Linked DNA regions of Ensifer sp. PDNC004. The main gene of each other region encodes a partner of the protein of the gene in region 2 in a complex. Links are inferred from orthologs where the notes say so. Each region holds a gene or a part of one and is shown on either strand. Other genes may lie near its edges. The genes, in order: uvrB and JVX98_RS08930.

Evidence for each region.
Region 1: the proteins of JVX98_RS08930 (region 2) and uvrB are in contact, whole or in part, in a crystal structure (PDB 7EGT), measured with the Thermus thermophilus proteins. The link is inferred for Ensifer sp. PDNC004 from one-to-one orthologs. Residues at the interface, in WP_096412145.1 of Thermus thermophilus: His654, Arg656, Phe657, Gln666, Asp668, Glu669, Lys680, Arg681, Leu682, Ser683, Lys685, Tyr686, Ala687; in WP_096411307.1 of Thermus thermophilus: Glu23, Leu25, Arg26, Asp27, Gly28, Glu29, Arg30, Phe31, Arg55, Glu326, Asp327, Phe328, Glu379, Ser382, Gln383, His398, Gly400, Arg401.

What each region holds. Positions count from the first base shown.
Region 1 is NZ_CP070353.1:696,455-706,270, reverse strand. What follows is about bases 2,275-5,742. They hold uvrB (excinuclease ABC subunit UvrB), read left to right. Parts: upstream 2,275-2,602; coding sequence 2,603-5,542; downstream 5,543-5,742. Other genes in these bases: JVX98_RS11410 (hypothetical protein), read right to left, coding at 2,275-2,457. Also shown: JVX98_RS11420 (FecR domain-containing protein), read right to left, coding at 1-838; JVX98_RS11415 (hypothetical protein), read right to left, coding at 1,066-1,242; more of JVX98_RS11410, read right to left, coding at 1,396-2,274; JVX98_RS11400 (hypothetical protein), read right to left, coding at 6,130-8,220; tyrS (tyrosine--tRNA ligase), read left to right, coding at 8,646-9,816. UniProt on the Escherichia coli protein: The UvrABC repair system catalyzes the recognition and processing of DNA lesions. A damage recognition complex composed of 2 UvrA and 2 UvrB subunits scans DNA for abnormalities.
Region 2 is NZ_CP070353.1:217,662-227,121, forward strand. Bases 2,478-5,589 are described here. They hold JVX98_RS08930 (ATP-dependent helicase), read right to left. Parts: upstream 5,211-5,589; coding sequence 2,745-5,210; downstream 2,478-2,744. Other genes in these bases: JVX98_RS08925 (GNAT family N-acetyltransferase), read left to right, coding at 2,478-2,717; JVX98_RS08935 (carboxymuconolactone decarboxylase family protein), read right to left, coding at 5,397-5,589. In the rest of the region: JVX98_RS08910 (diguanylate cyclase), read right to left, coding at 1-402; JVX98_RS08915 (phosphoribosyltransferase), read left to right, coding at 730-1,401; JVX98_RS08920 (cysteine hydrolase family protein), read left to right, coding at 1,572-2,207; more of JVX98_RS08925, read left to right, coding at 2,256-2,477; more of JVX98_RS08935, read right to left, coding at 5,590-5,804; JVX98_RS08940 (hypothetical protein), read right to left, coding at 5,927-6,499; JVX98_RS08945 (EthD family reductase), read left to right, coding at 6,914-7,228; JVX98_RS08950 (cyclase family protein), read right to left, coding at 7,413-8,234; JVX98_RS08955 (efflux RND transporter periplasmic adaptor subunit), read left to right, coding at 8,550-9,460. UniProt on the Escherichia coli protein: A helicase with DNA-dependent ATPase activity. Unwinds DNA duplexes with 3'-5' polarity. Translocates on single-stranded DNA with 3'-5' polarity. Initiates unwinding more efficiently from a nicked substrate than double-stranded DNA.

The DNA.
Region 1 (9,816 bases), 480 kb from region 2 along the record:
CCGGATCGCCCGGATTATGCGGCTGCGGTCCGGGATCGCCCGGGTTCTCCGGCTGCGGGCCCGGATCCCGGGGCTTTTCTTCCGGCGGCGGTTTCTGTTCGCGCGGCTTTTCTTCAACGCGCGCCGGCTGCTCCGGGACGGTGCGGGTGGTGCCCTCGAACTGGGCCGCGCGCAGGCCGCAGCCGCCCCCTACCCAACCGAGCGCGCCGGTCAGGCGTTGCCCGCCAGAGAGAAACGGCAGCGCCTGCGCATTGCCGAGCGCCTTGAGCGTCGTGCGGCTGACCCGCGTCGGTGCGGTGGCGCGACGGCCGGGCTTGGCGACGACGCAGTCGCAGCGCTGCGTCAGCTGCCGGCAGCCGCCGGCACCGCAGAAATCGGCAGCACCGCTGAGCAGCACCACGGCAGTTGTGCCATCCGGGGCGACGAAGAAATCGAAGGCGGTGCCGCGCACGCCGATGGTGCCGGCCGGCGTGACGATCTCATAGGCGGAGTGGCCGGATTTGCCGCTGATCCAGCGGAACGTGCCCTTGGCGGCCATGATGGTGAGCTTCTTCACCGACTTCTTGTCGTCATAAACGAACTTGTCGATGACAACGGAAGAACCCCAGCCGACGGCCAGCTTGGTGCCATCCTCGAAGACAAACTGCCCGAGTCCGGATTTCGACGTCGAGATCCGTTCGTCCCGGTAGACAGGGTCCCTCACCGCAATCGCGCCGCGCGCACCGCTGACGGCCGTCCGGATCTCCACCGCCTTGCCCACCGGTTCGGCGGCAAACAGCGATGCCGGACCAAGGACCGCGGCACAAAGCACGAATACGGCACCACGCAAGCAGAACATGGCACGCTCCAAAGAACTATTGTTATCACGTGGCAGGCTTTGGTGTCTTCTCGCCCAATCGGGGTAACGCAGCGTCAGGTGCGCAACCGTAAGGGCTAGGCGGCAAGATTCATCTCAGCGGCTGTCGCCAATGGTCGCGTTGCGGCCCGAGAACGTCGTTGCGTCCCGCCGGAGGCGGCCGACGATCAGGCATCTGGGACAGGCAACCTGCGTCAGACGCTTGGCGCTTACAAAAATGACGCGATGCCGATGCTGACAAGAAGACCGGCCGCCATCAAACACAGGCCGACCCCTGCATGGCGAACCTTGAACGGTGCAAGGCCGGCCAGCGCCAGCATGACGATCGATGCCACGCCTGTTCCGATATGGGCAGCTTTGCTTTCGTAGCGCCAGAGGCCCGCCACCGGCCCCTCGCTGCCCCAGGGAAAGCAATCCCCTCCTGAGCCGGGTTCGCTGCAGGCATAGCTCCGCATTGCGTCGAGAACATCGACGGTGAAAAGGACCACGACTGCTGCGATGACAAGCTGGATCGCCAGCTCAAGGATCGTTGGTCGACGTTATCGTTGAGCTCCGGCGACGGATTCCGCGGGACCTGGCTGCGACACTCCGATACGAGCGCTTAGCTTGGCAATCTCCAGCAAGGTCACGAAGTCCGAGAGCATCGGCATGATCTTGGCCTCTGTCATCTCCAGATAGATGTTCGGCAGTTCGAAGAAGTCGTGCTTGGACGGCAGCATGAGGATGCAGCTGTCGCCGTCGAGCGCCAGACGAACGACATCATCGTCGAAAGAACTGGAGAGGAACGCGATGGTCCTGGCCACATCGTCGATCACGCCGGCCGCCGCGGCCAGATTGTCGGTCACGAATTCGTGGCTTTCATCGAGCGCCGCACGGCCACTCAGAATGGCGCCCTGCGCCTGCCACAGATCCCTGACGTCATTGGCAGACAGCGCGATGAGGTCCTTGCTGTCGGCAGCACTGAACCCCTTGTCTATTGCGTCCAGCAGCCCGCCGAAGCGCTTCTTGCGCGCCACCAGCCAGCCCGGAAACGGAGTGTCGAGCTTGACCTTGAGCACGAGCCCGCGAAACTGATTGACGACGGAGCTGCGCCGGCTGCTCTTCTGGAGCCCCAGATGCGCCTCACACAGCGAGAAGCAAACGCCTTCGACAGTGCCGTCGATGAGGTCTTCATAGTCAGCAACGTCGAACGCCACGAGATCCAGTCGCGTGAGCGCAGCCGCAACGTCCGGCCACCCACGTTGCCTGAAGCGGAAACCATCGACGAAACCGAAGATCGCCGGCAGCAGGACATCCTGCGTGCGTTCAAGTCGGTGCCAGACCGTCTCGCCGATTTTGGACCAAGCCCAGACCATGCCCGCCAGTGGCAGCAGCATCAATGGCCCCGCGTCGGACCCGGAGAAAAAACTTCCCGCATAGGCACAGAGCAGCACCCCGGCCGCCGATCCACAGCCGATCCACAGCCGCCGCCACCACAATTCGACGATGACCTTCTTGCGCTCCGCATTGTGTTCGGCGATCACGGCCCTGACCTTCGCAAGCGCCTGCTCGTCTGGCAGGATCCTCGACAGATCGCCGTCCGCGCCCCTCCCTTGCGTCATTGCCTAACCTCCGCCACACCCGAATCGGCCATGACAACCGTGGCGTCCGGGCCGAAATTTCGCAACCGATACGCGGGAGAAATGTTGCCGTTTTGTACTCTTGCGCCCCTTTTCTTTCGACCGGACTCTCGCCATATTCCCCGCCATGACCAAAGCTCCGAAGAATGCACCGCCGAAGCCCTCCTCTCCGTCCGGTTTCGAAGAAGCGCCTCAGGCGCCGTTTTCCGGCGCGCCGCTTTCCGGCAATGTTTCCGATTGGGTGAAGCAGCTCGAGGCGGATGCGGAAGCCTCCGCCTTCGAAACCCAGCGCCAGATCGCCTCCAAGGCCGGCAAGCACCGCAAGACGGTGGAGATCGCCGCCTCCAAGGCGGCGCGCAAGGCTGCCGGCGCGGATGACGAGGCGCAGCCGAAGAAGGCGGGCAAGAAGGGCAAGGTCGAGATCGTCGGCAGCAAGTCGGCGCGCGGCACCTCCATGGGCGGCTCGACCGACCCGAAGACCCGCGCCGCCGCCGGCCTCAATCCGGTCGCCGGCCTCGACGTGTCGCTGGAAGATGCCGCCAAGCTGACCTCGACCTCGGGCGTTACCGCGACGGTCGAAGCGCTGTCGGCGCTGATCGAAAGCGGCAACCCGCTGTTCAAGGACGGCAAGCTCTGGACACCGCACCGGCCGGCCCGGCCGCCGAAATCCGAAGGCGGCGTCGAGATCCGCATGGCGTCGGAATACCAGCCGGCCGGCGACCAGCCGACGGCGATCGCCGATCTGGTCGAGGGCCTGAATTCCGGCGAGCGCAGCCAGGTGCTGCTCGGCGTCACCGGCTCGGGCAAGACCTTCACCATGGCCAAGGTGATCGAGGCGACGCAGCGCCCCGCCGTCATCCTCGCGCCGAACAAGACGCTGGCCGCCCAGCTCTATTCCGAGTTCAAGAACTTCTTCCCCGACAACGCGGTCGAGTACTTCGTCTCCTACTACGACTATTACCAGCCGGAAGCCTATGTGCCGCGCTCGGATACCTTCATCGAGAAGGAATCCTCGATCAACGAGCAGATCGACCGCATGCGCCACTCGGCCACCCGCTCGCTGCTGGAGCGCGACGACTGCATCATCGTCGCCTCGGTCTCCTGCATCTACGGTATCGGCTCGGTCGAGACCTATACCGCCATGACCTTCCAGATGAGCGTCGGCGACCGGCTCGACCAGCGGCAGCTGCTGGCCGACCTGGTGGCGCAGCAGTACAAGCGCCGCGACATGGATTTCCAGCGCGGCTCGTTCCGGGTGCGCGGCGATACCATCGAGATCTTCCCGGCCCACCTGGAGGATGCCGCCTGGCGCATCTCCATGTTCGGCGACGAGATCGACGCCATCACCGAGTTCGACCCGCTGACCGGCCAGAAGACCGGCGACCTGAAGTCGGTCAAGATCTACGCCAACTCGCACTATGTCACCCCGCGCCCGACGCTGAACGGCGCCATCAAGGCGATCAAGGAAGAGCTGGTGCATCGCCTCGCCGAACTGGAAAAGGGCGGCCGTCTGCTGGAGGCGCAGCGGCTGGAGCAGCGCACCCGCTACGACATCGAGATGCTGGAGGCGACCGGCTCCTGCGCCGGCATCGAGAACTATTCGCGCTACCTCACCGGCCGCAATCCCGGCGAGCCGCCGCCGACGCTGTTCGAATATATCCCCGACAACGCCCTTCTGTTCATCGACGAGAGCCACGTCTCCGTCAGCCAGATCGGCGGCATGTATCGCGGCGACTTCCGCCGCAAGGCGACGCTGGCCGAATACGGCTTCCGCCTGCCCTCCTGCATGGACAACCGCCCGCTGCGCTTCGAGGAATGGGACGCGATGCGCCCGGATACGATCGCGGTTTCGGCAACGCCCGGCAGCTGGGAACTGGAACAGTCCGGCGGTGTCTTTGCTGAACAGGTCATCCGCCCGACCGGCCTGATCGACCCGCCGGTCGAAGTGCGCTCGGCGAAAACCCAGGTTGACGACGTACTCGGCGAAATTCGCGAGACGGCGGCCGCCGGCTACCGCACGCTCGTCACCGTGCTCACCAAGCGCATGGCCGAGGACCTCACCGAATACCTGCACGAACAGGGCATTCGCGTCCGCTACATGCACTCAGACATCGACACGCTCGAGCGCATCGAGATCATCCGCGATCTTCGCTTGGGTGCTTTCGACGTGCTCGTCGGCATCAACCTGCTTCGCGAAGGCCTCGACATTCCCGAATGCGGCTTCGTCGCCATTCTCGACGCCGACAAGGAAGGTTTTCTCCGCTCCGAAACGTCGCTGGTCCAGACCATCGGCCGCGCGGCGCGTAACGTCGACGGCAAGGTCATCCTCTATGCCGACCAGATCACCGGCTCGATGCAGCGCGCCATGGACGAAACCAGCCGCCGCCGCGAGAAGCAGATGGCCTATAACGAGGCCAACGGCATCACGCCGGAATCGGTCAAGGCGAAGATCTCCGACATTCTCGACAGCGTCTACGAAAAGGACCACGTCCGCGCCGACATCTCCGGCGTCGCCGGCAAGGGCTTTGCAGACGGCGGCCACCTCGTCGGCAACAACCTGCAGGCACACCTCAACGCGCTGGAAAAACAGATGCGCGACGCCGCCGCCGACCTCGACTTCGAAAAGGCCGCCCGCCTGCGCGACGAAATCAAACGCCTCAAGGCCGCCGAACTCGCAGCGATGGACGACCCGATGGCACGGGAAGAGGCGAAGTCGCTGGAGAGCCGCAAGGGTGGCGCCTCTCCGTCATCCCCATCTTCTCCGTCATCCTCGGGCTCGACCCGAGGATCCAAAGCCACGGATGACAAATCACTCTTCCAGAAACCCCACCTCGACGAGATGGGCCGCGACGTCGCCACCCCCGCCGGCGCGGACAAATCCCTGTTCCGCCGCAACACCCTCGACGAAATGACCGTCGGCCGCACCGAAAAACCGGTCATCGGTCATGTGCCGGACAAGCCGATCATTACGCGGGCAAAGCCGGGTGTGGGGTCGTATGAGGACCCGGCGGACCAGAAGCGGCAGAAGGGTCGGACGAAGGGGAAAACGGGAAGGCCGGGGCGGTAGCCAAACGATAGTCAGCCTCGTCACTCCTACGAGATCAAACGATCCGGCAATGGCGAGCCCAGCGCCCCCCTTGTGGGGGAGATGTCCGGCAGGACAGAGGCGGGTAAGCCCCTTCCTCCGCCAAGATACCCCGCCTGCCTGTGGCGGGGCGTCTTCCTCATAAGGGACAGATTATCCGATGGCGACTTCGAGAAACCCGACCTCAACGAGATAGCCTACAACGTTGTGGCCCGGACCGATCGCTATTCTGCAGGAACACACCGGACGAAATGACAGTTGGCCGCATCGAAAAGCTGGTGATCCACCAAGTGCCGAGAACCCCATCTTCACGCGGGAGAAGCCGGCACCGGTTCAGGATCAGGTGGACCGGAAGTTGCAGGCGGGTCGGAGCGAAGGTAAGAGAGGGCGGTGAATCAAAACTGCGCTTGTAAGGTCACGGCGCAGCCGTAGCTGACACCAGATTATCCCACGCCCCCGCGAAGGATCACGACGCTAGCCTGCGCTGTCCCCACGACTGATGATCGATCTAGAGACTCCGGCAAAAAGTGTCGGTCTAGCGAGGAGACGTGCCGCAGCATGCAGAAAAGTCAGTGTTGCAGGCCTTCGAGATACTCGGCGTCAATACCAATTGGTACATGAACGTAAAACGTCCCATCTTTTTTCTCTTCAACGACGATGCCGAGCAATAACAACCATCTCTCAAAATGTCTGTGTGTAAAAAATATCTGCTCGAAGTCATTCCACTCGTCTAGACCGAGATAAAACTGATCTAAATCATTAGCAAACAACCTTGCCCAATCGCTCAGTTGATACTCCCGAAGCAATCCTTCAAGTGCAGCAGGAGTTGTCGCTTTTTTGGCGACAGCAGCATGCGCCCCAAGCACCCGAACAATCTGGAGTAGCAACAATTTTACATTAGAGAATGCGAAATCTAAAAATCCATCGAGGTCGGCGTCAGTCCTGTAAGCACGACGCCTCGTTATGCAATCAGCGATGATTTGCGGCAGATGCTCCTGCAAAGATTCGATATGAGAATCTGCATCCCTAAGATCCAACGCGGACGCTCGGCTACGAAAGTAGACATCAAACAGGCCACCAGCGTGTCCATAGAAGAAGGACTCAATAGGTGTTTCAATGGGACGCAGCATCCAACTGGAAAACCGCGTGCGCACAAGGAAATCCAAAGACGCGCCGGCGAGCAGATCGCGGATGACTTCCGCTGACATTCTTCGATATTCATCGTCTGACGAAGCAAGACCCTCGGCTACGAATCCGCGAATTACAAATCGTGTTTGAGGTCTATTGTCTCTCAAAACTGTAATTGGCATTGCCACTCCGGTAGCCAGGGGAGATGCAATGGTCTGGATTGGTCCTGATGTTTGGAAACCGCGTTCAACGGTTTTTATCGCTTCCTGATAGTCATGTGCGAAGGTAAAGCCATCAATTGTAAGGCATGCCTGTCCAAGTCCATATTCGTCGATCAGCGCAATCAGGGCAGTCGCGACTTCCTGTGCGAAGGCGTTGTCGCCAAAATCGAAGAGGGAGATCTGATAGCTGTGATGGCCTGATGGTTCGGGGTACTCATTGATGCCCTCTAGAGCAGAAGCTTGGTCAGATGGCTGCACCCGAAAATATTCGTCGAATGCTTCCAGCACGCCCCCTGATATAAGACCGTCAATTTGACTACGGACACTCCCACCCAACGCCGCCGAGTCAAAGCCTTTGATACCAATCGGCTCTTTCGCCAAAAAGAAGTCAAAACACGAACTAGCGGCAATAGAGTTAAAATCCGCTGCCTCAAAGGATAATTCACCTTCTATTTTCCCAACTAGAAGTGCATTTGGCGACAATGGCAAGACAAGAAGCGAAATATCATTGCCTAAAATCAGGGGCATCCACTTCCCGGAACTGTCGCTAGCTATACAGATGCAATCCGGGAGGATTGCGGCACCACATTCGTGAGCGACGATTTTCCAGCTAAGCTCTTGAAGCACAGATACCCTATGTCTTGGAGCAAGGGATTCTGACAGCATTTTTCTGTGAGTGTCACGAGCCATTGTCTTCGCCCCATCAGCAAACTGATCAACCACAACTGAGAGGGTGCTACGTGCCTCGTCAACAAGCTGATCTATCTGCTCTCGGATTGCGATGTATGCGATCCGCATTAGCGCAGACGAGTTAACGCCCGTGACCTTGTCGAACTCGTTTGCCGTGATTCGTTCGAGTATCGCTTGTGAAATAGCTTCGGGCGGCCGATGCGAAGGAAGTCGTCGGCTCCCCAGCATTTGAGGCTCACGGATGATTGCAGAAAGCGCTTTCGCCAGGCCGCTTGAGGCAGCGGAGATGACACTTCGCGTATGGGACGATCTCACAGCAAAATGTACAGCAACTTCAGCCGCGATTGCGCCATCAACTTGAGAACCAGCAGAGAGGTGACGCAACTCATCCACAAGCGCAAATATGGTGTGTTCGTATTCGGTAATCAGATCATCGAGCGTATTTACACCGTCGAGGTTGGGCTCGGAATAGAAATCACGCTGTTTTGCCGCGTCGCTTCGCGCTACCAGAATGGGCTCTCGCTTTCCTCGCCGATGTAACCACAATTGATCTTTGGAGTCGGTGACCGTGAACGGCTTCTGGAAGTGCTGCGGTATGAAATGCTGCCCCCTACCCGACATATTCTGCCTTCCTACTCAAAGAGATACGCTCCTTGACCGTTTTAGAAGATTCTTTAAATGGTTGCAATTTCAACAAAAAACAATCTACAGGTTAGTGAAACACAGGAGCGCTGACCTTCGAACCGTTCGATCGTGGAAGTCGACGTTGACAAGTACTCCCTCTCAGCGATCGACAGCAGGCAGCTAAGGTCGAGATTTGGATTGCTACGCCCCTTCTCACGCAGGCCCAATCTTCTCCCCCACTTGCCGCCTCCCCCATTCCCAGCTACAACCTCCCGATGATCAAAACTGCGCTCATCGCTGCCACCTATTATGCGACGTCCCCATAGGGAGCGGCGCGTTTCGATCATGTCTTGAAACAAGCCGCCGTCAGGCGGCTTTGTTTTGTTCGGTGCTTCCTGGCGGCATAGCCATGGAGAGTACCGATGACAGATGCAGACAACCCCACCGATGCCTTTGAACCGCAGTCCGCGATCGCCCGGACGTTGGTCGAGCGCGGTTATGTCAACCAGGTGACGGACCTTGCGGGCGTCGATCGCGCCTTTGCGGGCGGCATCGTGCCTGTTTATGCCGGTTTCGATGCAACGGCGGACAGTCTGCATGTCGGGCATCTCATGCCGATCATGGCGCTCAGGCGGCTGCAGCAGGCGGGCCACAAGCCGATCGCGCTGATCGGTGGCGGCACGACGCGCATCGGCGATCCGAGCTTTCGCTCGGCGGCGCGGCCGATGCTGTCGGAGGCGGAAATCGCGGCGAATGTCGCCGGCATCCGCAAAGTGTTCGAGCGGCTGCTGACGTTTGGCGACGGGCCGACCGATGCCGTCTTGGTCAACAATGCCGACTGGCTGGACCGGATGGCCTGGATCGACATGCTGCGCGATGTCGGCAAGCATTTCTCGGTCAACCGCATGCTCTCCTTCGACAGCGTGAAAACGCGGCTGGAGCAGCAGGAGAATTTGAGCTTCCTCGAATTCAACTACATGATCCTGCAGGCGGTCGATTTCCTCGAACTGTTCCGCCGCACCGGCTGCCGGGTGCAGCTCGGCGGCGGCGACCAATGGGGCAACATCGTCGGCGGCGTCGATCTGTTGCGGCGGATCGAGGGCGTCGAAGTCTTCGGCATGACCACGCCGCTCTTGACCACCGCCTCCGGCGCCAAGATGGGCAAGACGGCGGCCGGCGCCATCTGGGTCAACGAAGACCGCCTGTCGCCCTACGACTACTGGCAGTTCTGGCGCAACGCCGAGGATGCCGACGTGGCGCGCTTCCTCAAACTCTTCACCGACCTGCCGCTCGACGAGATCGAGAGCCTCGGCCGCGCCGAAGGGGCGGAACTGAACGCGGTGAAGGAACGGCTCGCCAACGAGGCGACGGCGCTGGTGCATGGGGTCGATGCTGCAAGGCTGGCGCTCGAAACGGCGCGGCAGGCTTTCGGGCAAGGCGAAGCCGCCGCAGGCTTGCCGACGGTCGAACTCGACGCCGAGCGCGCCGCCGGCGTGGTGCTGGTCGACCTGCTCGTCCTGGCCGGATTGGCGTCGTCGAAGAGCGAGGCACGGCGGGCGATCAGCGGCCGCGGCGTCCGCATCGACGGCGAGG
Region 2 (9,460 bases):
CGAACAGACGGCGATGATCAGCACGAAGGCGGCGGCAATGCCGACGGCCGACAGCGCGTGCAATGTCGCGCTCTGCGGGCCGAAGGCGGCAATCAGCAGCACCACGGCCGAAATCGAGGCGGCAGCGACCAGCGGCGTCGATATCGGCCGGAGGACACCGAGCGCCCGGTGAAAGCCCGAGAGCACGAAAAGGCAGGCGCCCACGAGAAAGACGATGCCGATCAGCGACAACGGCCGCAGCGCTGGGATCTCGGACAGCATCAGAAACAGCGTCGCCGCGGCTGCGATGGCGCAGGCGGCTGCGAAATCCGTGCCTCCCTCGACCATCGAGGCCCGCAGGGAAATCAGCACAGGGAGCATCGCCAAAAGAGCGATGATCGATATGGCAGGGAGAAAGCTCATTTCGAAACGGCCTGTCGTGCTAAAATCAACAAAGGCGGCTTGCGTCTCAGCCAGATATGTGACGCCAATTGGTAGCGATGGCGCCTTAACGAAACCCGGCGAAATCCGTTGCAATTTTAGCGATTGGCCGGGATTGGCGCGGTTGTTCACAGCGGCGCCGGATCAACCGGGAGAGGGCGCGCCGACAGGCGATGAGGCGCGCGCAAGCGGTGGCGCGGGTAGGCCCGGATGATGCTCTTCAGACGGTGCGATTTGAACCCCGGGCCGGGTATTTCCGTCCCCTTTCAAGCCGATGATGGAGCAGGAAAACAAGGCGGGAGAGGCGACATGTTCACGGCAACGTGGCTCTTCGAGGATAGGGCGGATGCCGGGCGCCAGTTGGCGCACGCGGTCGAAGGCGAGCGCCTTGACGATCCGCTCGTGATGGCGCTGCCGCGCGGTGGCGTGCCGGTCGCCTATGAAATCGCGATCCATATCGCCGCGCCGTTGGAAATCCTGATCGTTCGGAAGATCGGCGCGCCGGGGCATGAAGAATTCGGTCTGGGCGCGCTGGTCGACGGCGAGGAGCCGGAACTGGTGCTCAACCGCCGAGCGATCCGGCTGGTCCGCCCGCCGAAAGGCTATCTGGAGGCCGAGATCGAGCGTCAGCGCGCCGAGATCCTGCGCCGCCGCACCCTCTATTTCGGCGACCGTGCGCCGACGTCGCCCCGGGACCGCGACGTGATCCTCGTCGACGACGGTATCGCCACCGGCGGCACCGTGCGCGCAGCGATCAAGGCGCTGCGGCGCATGGGGGCGGGACGCATCATGCTTGCCGTTCCGGTGGCGCCGAAAAGTGAGCTCACGGAATTGCGCAGCGAGGTCGATCGTGTCGTCTGTCTCGCCACACCCTTTGCCTTCCGTGCTGTCGGGCTCTACTACCGCAATTTCGAGCAGACGGCGGACGAGGAGGTAATTGCGTTGATGGAGAAGGCGCGGCTGCGCGATGAGCGCGATTGATCCCTGTTCCGGTCAAGCTCGGCTCCGGTTGCCGCGACTTTGGCCAGGCATCCGAATAGTTGCGTGAGGCGGCCGAAATCGTCTTGCAAGCCTCCTTCTGCCGCGCCACATTCCCGGCGCGCGATGTTGCCGGGAGAGGGGCGCCGGAGGAGGTGCCCGGAGGAGATGTCATGGCCGCGAAACTGGAAATCGGAAAGACGCTTGAGGATTTCTGTCGGCCTGATCGGATGGCGCTCATCGTCTATGACATGCAGGTGGGGATTACCAATCAGGTCAAGAACGGCCCGGCGGTACTGTCCAAGGTGCTGAAGGTGCTGGACGCTGCGCGGGCCGGCGGATTTCCGGTGATCTTTCTTAGGCATCTATCGATGCCGAAGCCTCTGATGGGCGCCTTCCAGCTGCGCCAAGCAATGGCCTGGCAGCGCACGGACAATCCGGAAGCGGTGCATCCCTGGTTCCTGCGCGGCACGCCCGGATTCGAGCTGGTGCCCGAACTTGCGCCGCGCGCGGACGAGGCGATCCTCGACAAGATCACGTTTTCCGCCTTCGAGGGCACGCCGCTCGCCATGATCCTGCGCGACCTCGGGCTGACTTCCTTTGCCATCTGCGGCATCGCCACGGAAATCGGCATCGACCCAACCGTGCGCCATGCGACCGATCTCGGCCTCGTGCCGGTCGTCGTGCGCGACGCCTGCGGGGCGGGGCATCACGAGGCCGGCGAGCGCGCGATGGAAAACATCGCCTTCATGGGCGATGCGATCATGACCGACGTTCAGGCAATCACCGCGGCGATGACCAAACGGTAACACCGCTTCAGCTATTCCTTCGATTTCATCCCGTTTCAGGATCTTGCAATGACCGAAAACCTTCACATCCGCCCGATCGCCCGCACCGACTACGAGCAGTGGCTGCCGCTCTGGGACGGCTACAACGCTTTTTACGGCCGCTCCGGCGAAACGGCGCTCGACCCGGCGATCACTGCGATGACCTGGTCGCGCTTCTTCGATGCCTATGAGCCCGTTCACGCGCTTGTGGCCGAAAGCGAAGGGCGGCTGATCGGGCTGACCCACTATCTCTTCCACCGCTCGACGACGATGATCCAGCCGAACTGCTACCTGCAGGACCTCTTCACCAACGCGCAGGCGCGCGGCAAGGGTGTCGGCCGGGCGCTGATCGAGGGCGTCTACGAGGCGGCACGGGCCATCGGCGCGCCGCGCGTCTACTGGATGACCCACGAGACCAACGAGACGGCGATGACGCTCTACGACAAGGTGGCGGAGAAGTCGGGGTTTCTGGTGTATCGCAAGGTGGTTTGAGGGCGGCGGGCCGCGCCTACCCAGGTCTCACGCCTTCTCGACAAACCCGTCCAGCACACGCTTCTGGCCGGCGCGGTCGAAGTCGATGGTGAGCTTGTTGCCTTCGATGGCGGCGATGTTGCCGTTGCCGAACTTCATGTGGAAGACGCGGTCGCCGACCGAGAAGCGCGAGGGTTCGGTAGCTGTCGATTTCGCCACCAGCTCGCCGTCGATGGTGCGGCCGCGCGGGCCGCTTTCGCCGTAGCCGATGCGCTCGACCGCGTGCCCGGAGCGGGTGCCCCAGTTGTCGCGGGTGGCGTCGGAACGGTTTTGCTGCGCGCGCTTCCAGCCGGGGGTCGAATAGTTGTTCTGGAAGGGGTCGGCCTTGTCGAAGCGCGACTGGCCGTAGCCGCCGCGACCGTAGCCGCCATAGGACTGTTCGTTTTCGGCAACGTCCACATGGGCAAGCGGCAGCTCCTCGAGGAAGCGTGACGGCATGGTCGACTGCCAGAGGCCGTGGATGCGGCGGTTGGAGACGAACCAGATGTGGCAGCGATGCTTGGCGCGGGTGATGCCGACATAGGCAAGGCGGCGTTCTTCCTCGAGGCCCGAGCGGCCGCCTTCGTCAAGCGCGCGCTGGTGCGGAAACAGGCCTTCCTCCCAGCCCGGCAGGAAGACGGTGTCGAACTCCAGGCCCTTGGCCGAGTGCAGCGTCATGATCGAGACGGCGTCGAGGTTCTCGTTCTGCTCGGCATCCATGACCAGCGCCACGTGTTCGAGGAAGCCGCGCAGGCTCTCGAACGCTTCCATCGAGCGGATCAGTTCCTTCAGGTTTTCGAGCCTGCCGGGGGCTTCGGCCGTCTTGTCGTTCTGCCACATCGCCGTATAGCCGCTCTCGTCGAGGATCTGCTCGGCAAGCTCGGTATGCACGGTTGTTTCAAGCAGGCTCTGCCAGCGGCGGAAGTCGGTGACGACGTCGAACAGGGCTTTGCGCGCCTTCGGCTTCAGCTCGTCGGTCTCGATGATCTCTGAAGCGGCCGCCAGCATCGGAATGTCGCGGGCGCGGGCATAGTCGTGCAGGGTGCGCACGGTGGTGTCGCCAAGGCCGCGCTTCGGCGTGTTGACGATGCGCTCGAAGGCGAGATCGTCGGCCGGTTGGCAGACCAGGCGGAAATAGGCCATGGCATCGCGGATTTCGAGGCGTTCGTAGAAGCGCGGGCCGCCGATGACGCGGTAGTTGAGGCCAAGCGTGACGAAGCGGTCTTCGAACTCGCGCATCTGGAAGGAGGCGCGCACCAGGATCGCCATGTCGTTGAGCTTGTGGCCCTTGCGCTGCAGCTGCTCGATTTCCTCGCCGACGGCGCGGGCTTCCTCTTCGGAATCCCAGGCCGCGTGCACCTGCACCTTCTCGTCATCCGGATCGGTGCGGTCGGTGAAGAGCGTCTTGCCGAGCCGGCCCTCGTTGTGGGCGATCAGGTGACCGGCGGCGCCCAGAATATGTTCGGTCGAGCGATAGTTGCGCTCGAGCTTGATCACCTTGGCGCCCGGGAAATCCTTCTCGAAGCGCAGGATGTTGTCCACCTCCGCGCCGCGCCAGCCATAGATCGACTGGTCGTCGTCGCCGACACAGCAGACGTTCTGCGGGACGCCCTTCGGCCGCTGGGCGAGCAGCCGCAGCCACATGTACTGGGCCGTGTTGGTGTCCTGGTACTCGTCGACGAGGATGTAGCGGAACTTGTCGTGATAGTCCTTCAGCACGTCCGCGTGCATGCGGAAGATGCGGATCGGGTGCAGCAGAAGATCGCCGAAGTCGCAGGCGTTCAGCGTCAACAGCCGGTTCTGATAGGCGGCGTAAAGCTCGCGGCCCTTGCCGTTGGCAAAGGCGCGGGCGTCGCCCTCGGGGATCTGGGCGGGATCGAGCCCCTTGTTCTTCCAGCCGTCGATCAGGCCGGCGAACTGCTTGGCGGGCCAGCGCTTGTCGTCGATGCCTTCGGCCTGGATCAGCTGCTTGATCAACCGCACCACGTCGTCGGTGTCGAGAATGGTGAAATCGGAGCGCAGGCCGACGAGTTCGGCATGGCGGCGCAGGAGCTTGACGCCGATCGAGTGGAAGGTGCCGAGCCAGGGCATGCCTTCGACCGCATGGCCGACGAGCACGCCGATGCGCTCCTTCATCTCGCGCGCCGCCTTGTTGGTGAAGGTCACCGCGAGCATCTGCGAGGGGAAGGCGCGGCCGGTCGTCAGGATATGGGCGATGCGCGTCGTCAGCACCCGGGTCTTGCCGGTGCCGGCGCCCGCAAGCACAAGGACTGGACCATCCAGCGTCTCGACGGCTTCGGCCTGTTCCGGGTTGAGGCCTTGGAGATAATCCGGGCGCGGCTGGGCGCGATCGCGCGCCGCCATGGCGCGCGCAGCAATGCCGCCAGTTGCCGGAACACCTGCGGGGGCGGGCTGCTGCTTGCGCGGCGCCGGCTCCTCGTCGAAGAAGGGAATGTCGTCGAAACCACTCATCATGCGGCTCAATGTAGTGATTCGGTGGGGAAAGGCCAGAAAGGATGTTCTTCTTTTATTCCGTTTTCTGCGCTGGCCGTACCAAGCCTGTGGAAAGACAGGCGATTTCGAGACCGCTTATTCTTGGGCCTGTTTCGTTTGTCGCATGTCGTCGCCACAAAACCGCTTCACACTTTTGCGCGACATGCTTCACCCAGCCGTTTTGTCGAAAGCGGGATCGACGGGCACCTGCAACGCGGTCGCCAGCTGGTTGGTGCGAGCGGCAAGCGAGATCACCCGGAGCAGGTCCGCGTGCTCGGCATCGCTCATGCCCTTGGCTTTTGCCGCCGCCGTATGGGAATGGGCGCAGTAGCCGCAGCCATTGGTGACGGAAACGGCGATGTAGAGCATCTCCTTGACCAGCGGGTCGAGCGCAGACGGCGTTGCCATCACCGCCTTCACGTCGCGCCAGGTCTGTTCCAGAAGCTCCGGGTCGAAGGCGAGCCACAGCCACATATTGTTGATGAAATCGGACTTGCGGGTGGCGCGGATGTCGTCGAACACGGCCTTGACGCGTGGATGGGCTTCCGGATTTGGGGGCGGGGTTACGGTGCTCATGGGGCTCCTTCGCTGTTGTCGTTGGTGGCGGCACGCCGGCTGGCCGGTCGCTTGATGCGACGACGATAGCCGACGTTGCAGCGATTGCCAGCGTTGCGTTTGAGGAGCCGTCGCCGATGCGTTCAGTTGGGGATTTCGCTGCAGGGCTGATTGTTCGCGCCGAACGGTCCCGTCGTAAACAGCACGCCCTTGCTCGAGCCCTGATAGGCGTTGCCGTTCTGCGTGACGATGAAGACCCTGCGGCCGCAAAAGCCCGTCGGCCGCGCGGCGACCACGCGTGTCTGGCCGCTGGCGTTCGTGACGGTCTTGGGGTTGCAGGCCCCATAGGGTGTGTCGGCCATGCGGACAGTTGCCGTCGAGGCGCGGCTGAGCGGCACGGAACTGCCTGATGGAAACGTACCCGAAGCCGTGCCTGCAGCGGCGACGGTCGATTGCGTGATCTGAAAATCGCCCGTGCTGTCGTCGTAGCGGCACCGCTTGATCGCCCAGATCCAGACGGCAATGTCGCGCACGCCGCTCTCGGGATCCTCGGCCGAAGTCGCGATGGTGAGCGGCGCCAGATCGGGAACGCTTCGCCGCCGGTCGCAGCAACGGCTGTCGTTGAAGACAGGGTCGGGGTTGCCGTGGTCGTCCAGGATGCCGGTGATTTCGAGTTTTGTGGTCGGGCCGGTCGTGTCGTCCGCCTGGACAGTCACGGTTTGACAGCCCGCCAAGAATCGGGCCCGCGCCGAGGAGTGCAAATGTCAGGCGATAAGCGCGTGGCACCATGACGACCCCGCCATTGTCCGTACCGCCGCTCAAGATACGCCCGAAGGCAGGCCGCCGCAAACCGGCGCCTTCCTTTGCCGCGCTCGATCAGCCCCGCGGCATTGTTGCCGCCCAGAAACGCTGCCCGCCTTCAGCACCGTCTTCCGCCGCCAACTTCGCCGAACGCCTGCGTCAGCAAACTCAGGCACGTGCGTGCCGTCGTCACCCACTTCGAAAAGCATAGCGAAAACAACCTTGCTCTCGTCAAACGTGTTCCAGCCAAAAGCTGGTTGTGCTCCATAGGTCGGTGACCTAGAAGTAGCTTCGGACGCTCGGAGCGGCGTTCAGACAGGAGCCCGACCATGATCAAGATGAGCGTCTACTATCCGGCCGATGGCGGCACGAAGTTCGACCACGACTACTACCGCACCACCCACATGCCCTTGCTTCAGGAGCGGCTCGGCGATGCCTGTCTGCGCTACGAGATCGACAAGGGCCTTGCGGGGCGCGAGCCTGGAAGCGCGCCGCAGTTCGTCGCGGCGTGCCACGTCTACGCGCCGTGCCTCGAGACATTCCAGGAGGCGCTAGGTCCGCACCGCGCCGAGATCTCCGCGGATGTCGCCAACTATACGGATATCGCGCCCATCGTGCAGATCAGTGAAGTCGCTGGCGGGTAGGGTGCTTCGGCGCGTCAGGCGTCGCCGTTGACCTTTCCGAGACCGGCGTCGTGTTGGCGCACCATGATCCATGGTGACGCAGCCGGTGTCGAGCTGGTCGACGATCGCGAGCATGTGGTTCGCCGTGGAAGCGAACCACCTTGCTCCCGTCAGGCTCGCTTCATCCAAAACCTAAGTCCGTGACCTAGACCAGTGCAAAGACGCGGGCCGGGCCGCCGGTGCCGCCGCGGTGTTTCGGTGCGCCGAGGATGAGCGTCGCGCCCTTCACCGGCAGCTTGTCGAGATTGGCTGCCGCCTCCAGCCCCCAGCGTCCCTCCGGCAGCCAGGCATAGTGCGTGGCGAAATCGGGCGAGGGGCCGTGGTCGAGCGAGAGCGTATCGACGGCAATGCCGGCCGCCTTGCTCTCTTCGAGGAGATATTTGGCCGCCTCGACGTGAAAGCCGGGGAAATGCAGCTTGCCGGCGCCATCGGCATTGCGGAACTTGTCCGTGCCCAAATGGGCGCCCCAGCCTGACAGCATGGCGACGCAGGCGTTTTCCGGGATTTCGCCATTGGCTGAGACCCAGGCCTTGAGATCGTCGGGCGTCACCTGCGCATCGGCATCGTTCTCGGCCTTCTTTCTGATATCGACGATCACGAGCGGCACCACCAGCTTGTCGACGGGCAATTCGGCGACGGAGAGACCATCGGCTGAGAAGTGCAGCGGCGCATCGACATGGGTGCCGGTGTGTTCGTTCACCCGCAGCTCGAACATGTTGAACTTGTCTTTGGCGTAGTTGAATTTTTCCTCGCGGAAGAACTGCTGCTGGCCGAAGAAGGTCGGGAAGTCCTCGTGCAGTTCGTGGGTCAGGTCGGTGACGCTTGAATGCCCCTGCGCGAGCGCCGGCGGTGCCGCGCCCACGCTTGCGGCGGCAAGGCCCGCGGTGCCGACCGCGGCGGCTTTGAAGAAGCTGCGGCGCGAGAGCATGCGCTCTTTCACCGTTTCCATGACACAGGCATCGCACATCGACTTCTCTCCCCCAAGAGGCCTGAAGACAGGCGCAAAGCCGGCCGAAAGACGCTGCCGGCGGTTGCAGGATAGCGCAGTGTCGGCGGCTGTAAATGGTAATTGTCTATTGAATTTCTGGACAAAGCTGCGAAGCGTCGAACGAAGCGTCGGTGCGTCATCATCCCGCCAACAAATTCGCTTTTATTACAATTGCGTAATGATGGTATTCTGTCATTGCCCCGACACGCGTGAACAGGGATACTCCGGGCAATCGGAACGAACCGCCGGCCGCGCCGCGCTGGGGCGTGTTTTTTGCTTAATTCGGAGACTTGAATGCGGGTTTGGAAACAGCTTGCGGTGAGCGCCGCTGTGCTTCTCGTGGGCGCAGGCGTCTGGGTGCGGTTTGTGCCCGGCGCCGGTGAAACGCTGGCGGCGATCGGTGTTTCGCACCCGCTGATCGATGCCTTGTCCAAGCCCGGCGCCGAAGGCGGCGCGGGCGGCGAACGCGGCAACGGCCGCGGGCAGGCTGGCAACAATGCCATCCTCGTCATGGTCCGCCCCTCGGGCACGTCCGTCGTCAACGACCGGCTGAACGCGATCGGCAACGGCGAGGCGATCCATTCCGTCACCGTGACGCCGACGGCAACCGGCAACCTCACCGAAATCCTCGTGCGTTCCGGCGAGAAAGTGGCGCAAGGCCAGGTGATCGCCAGGCTCGACAGCGACGACCAGAAGATCGCCGCCGACCAGGCGCGGCTGACACGCGACAGCGCCCGCGAAAAGGTCGAGCGCTACCGCAACCTCAGCACGGCGCGGGCGGTGTCGGCGGTGGATGTGCGCGACGCCGAGATCGCCATGCAGACCGCCGAACTGGCGCTGAAGACCGCCGAGCTCGACCTCAAGCGCCGCGACATCGTCGCCCCCTCCAAGGGCGTTGTCGGCATCATCACCGTCAATGTCGGCGACTACGTCACGACGACGACGCCGATTGCCGTCGTCGACGACCGCTCGGAAATTCTCGTCGATTTCTGGGTGCCGGAGCGTTTCGCCAACAAGATCAGCGTCGACCAGCCGGTCACCGCCTTTGCGATTGCCGAGCCGGCAAACAAGCTCGACGGCGCGATCCACGCGATCGACAACCGCCTCGACCAGGCGAGCCGGACGCTGCGCGTGCGCGCACGGCTCGAAAACCCTGACGACAAGCTGCGCGCGGGCATGTCCTTCTCCGTGACCGTCGCGTTTGA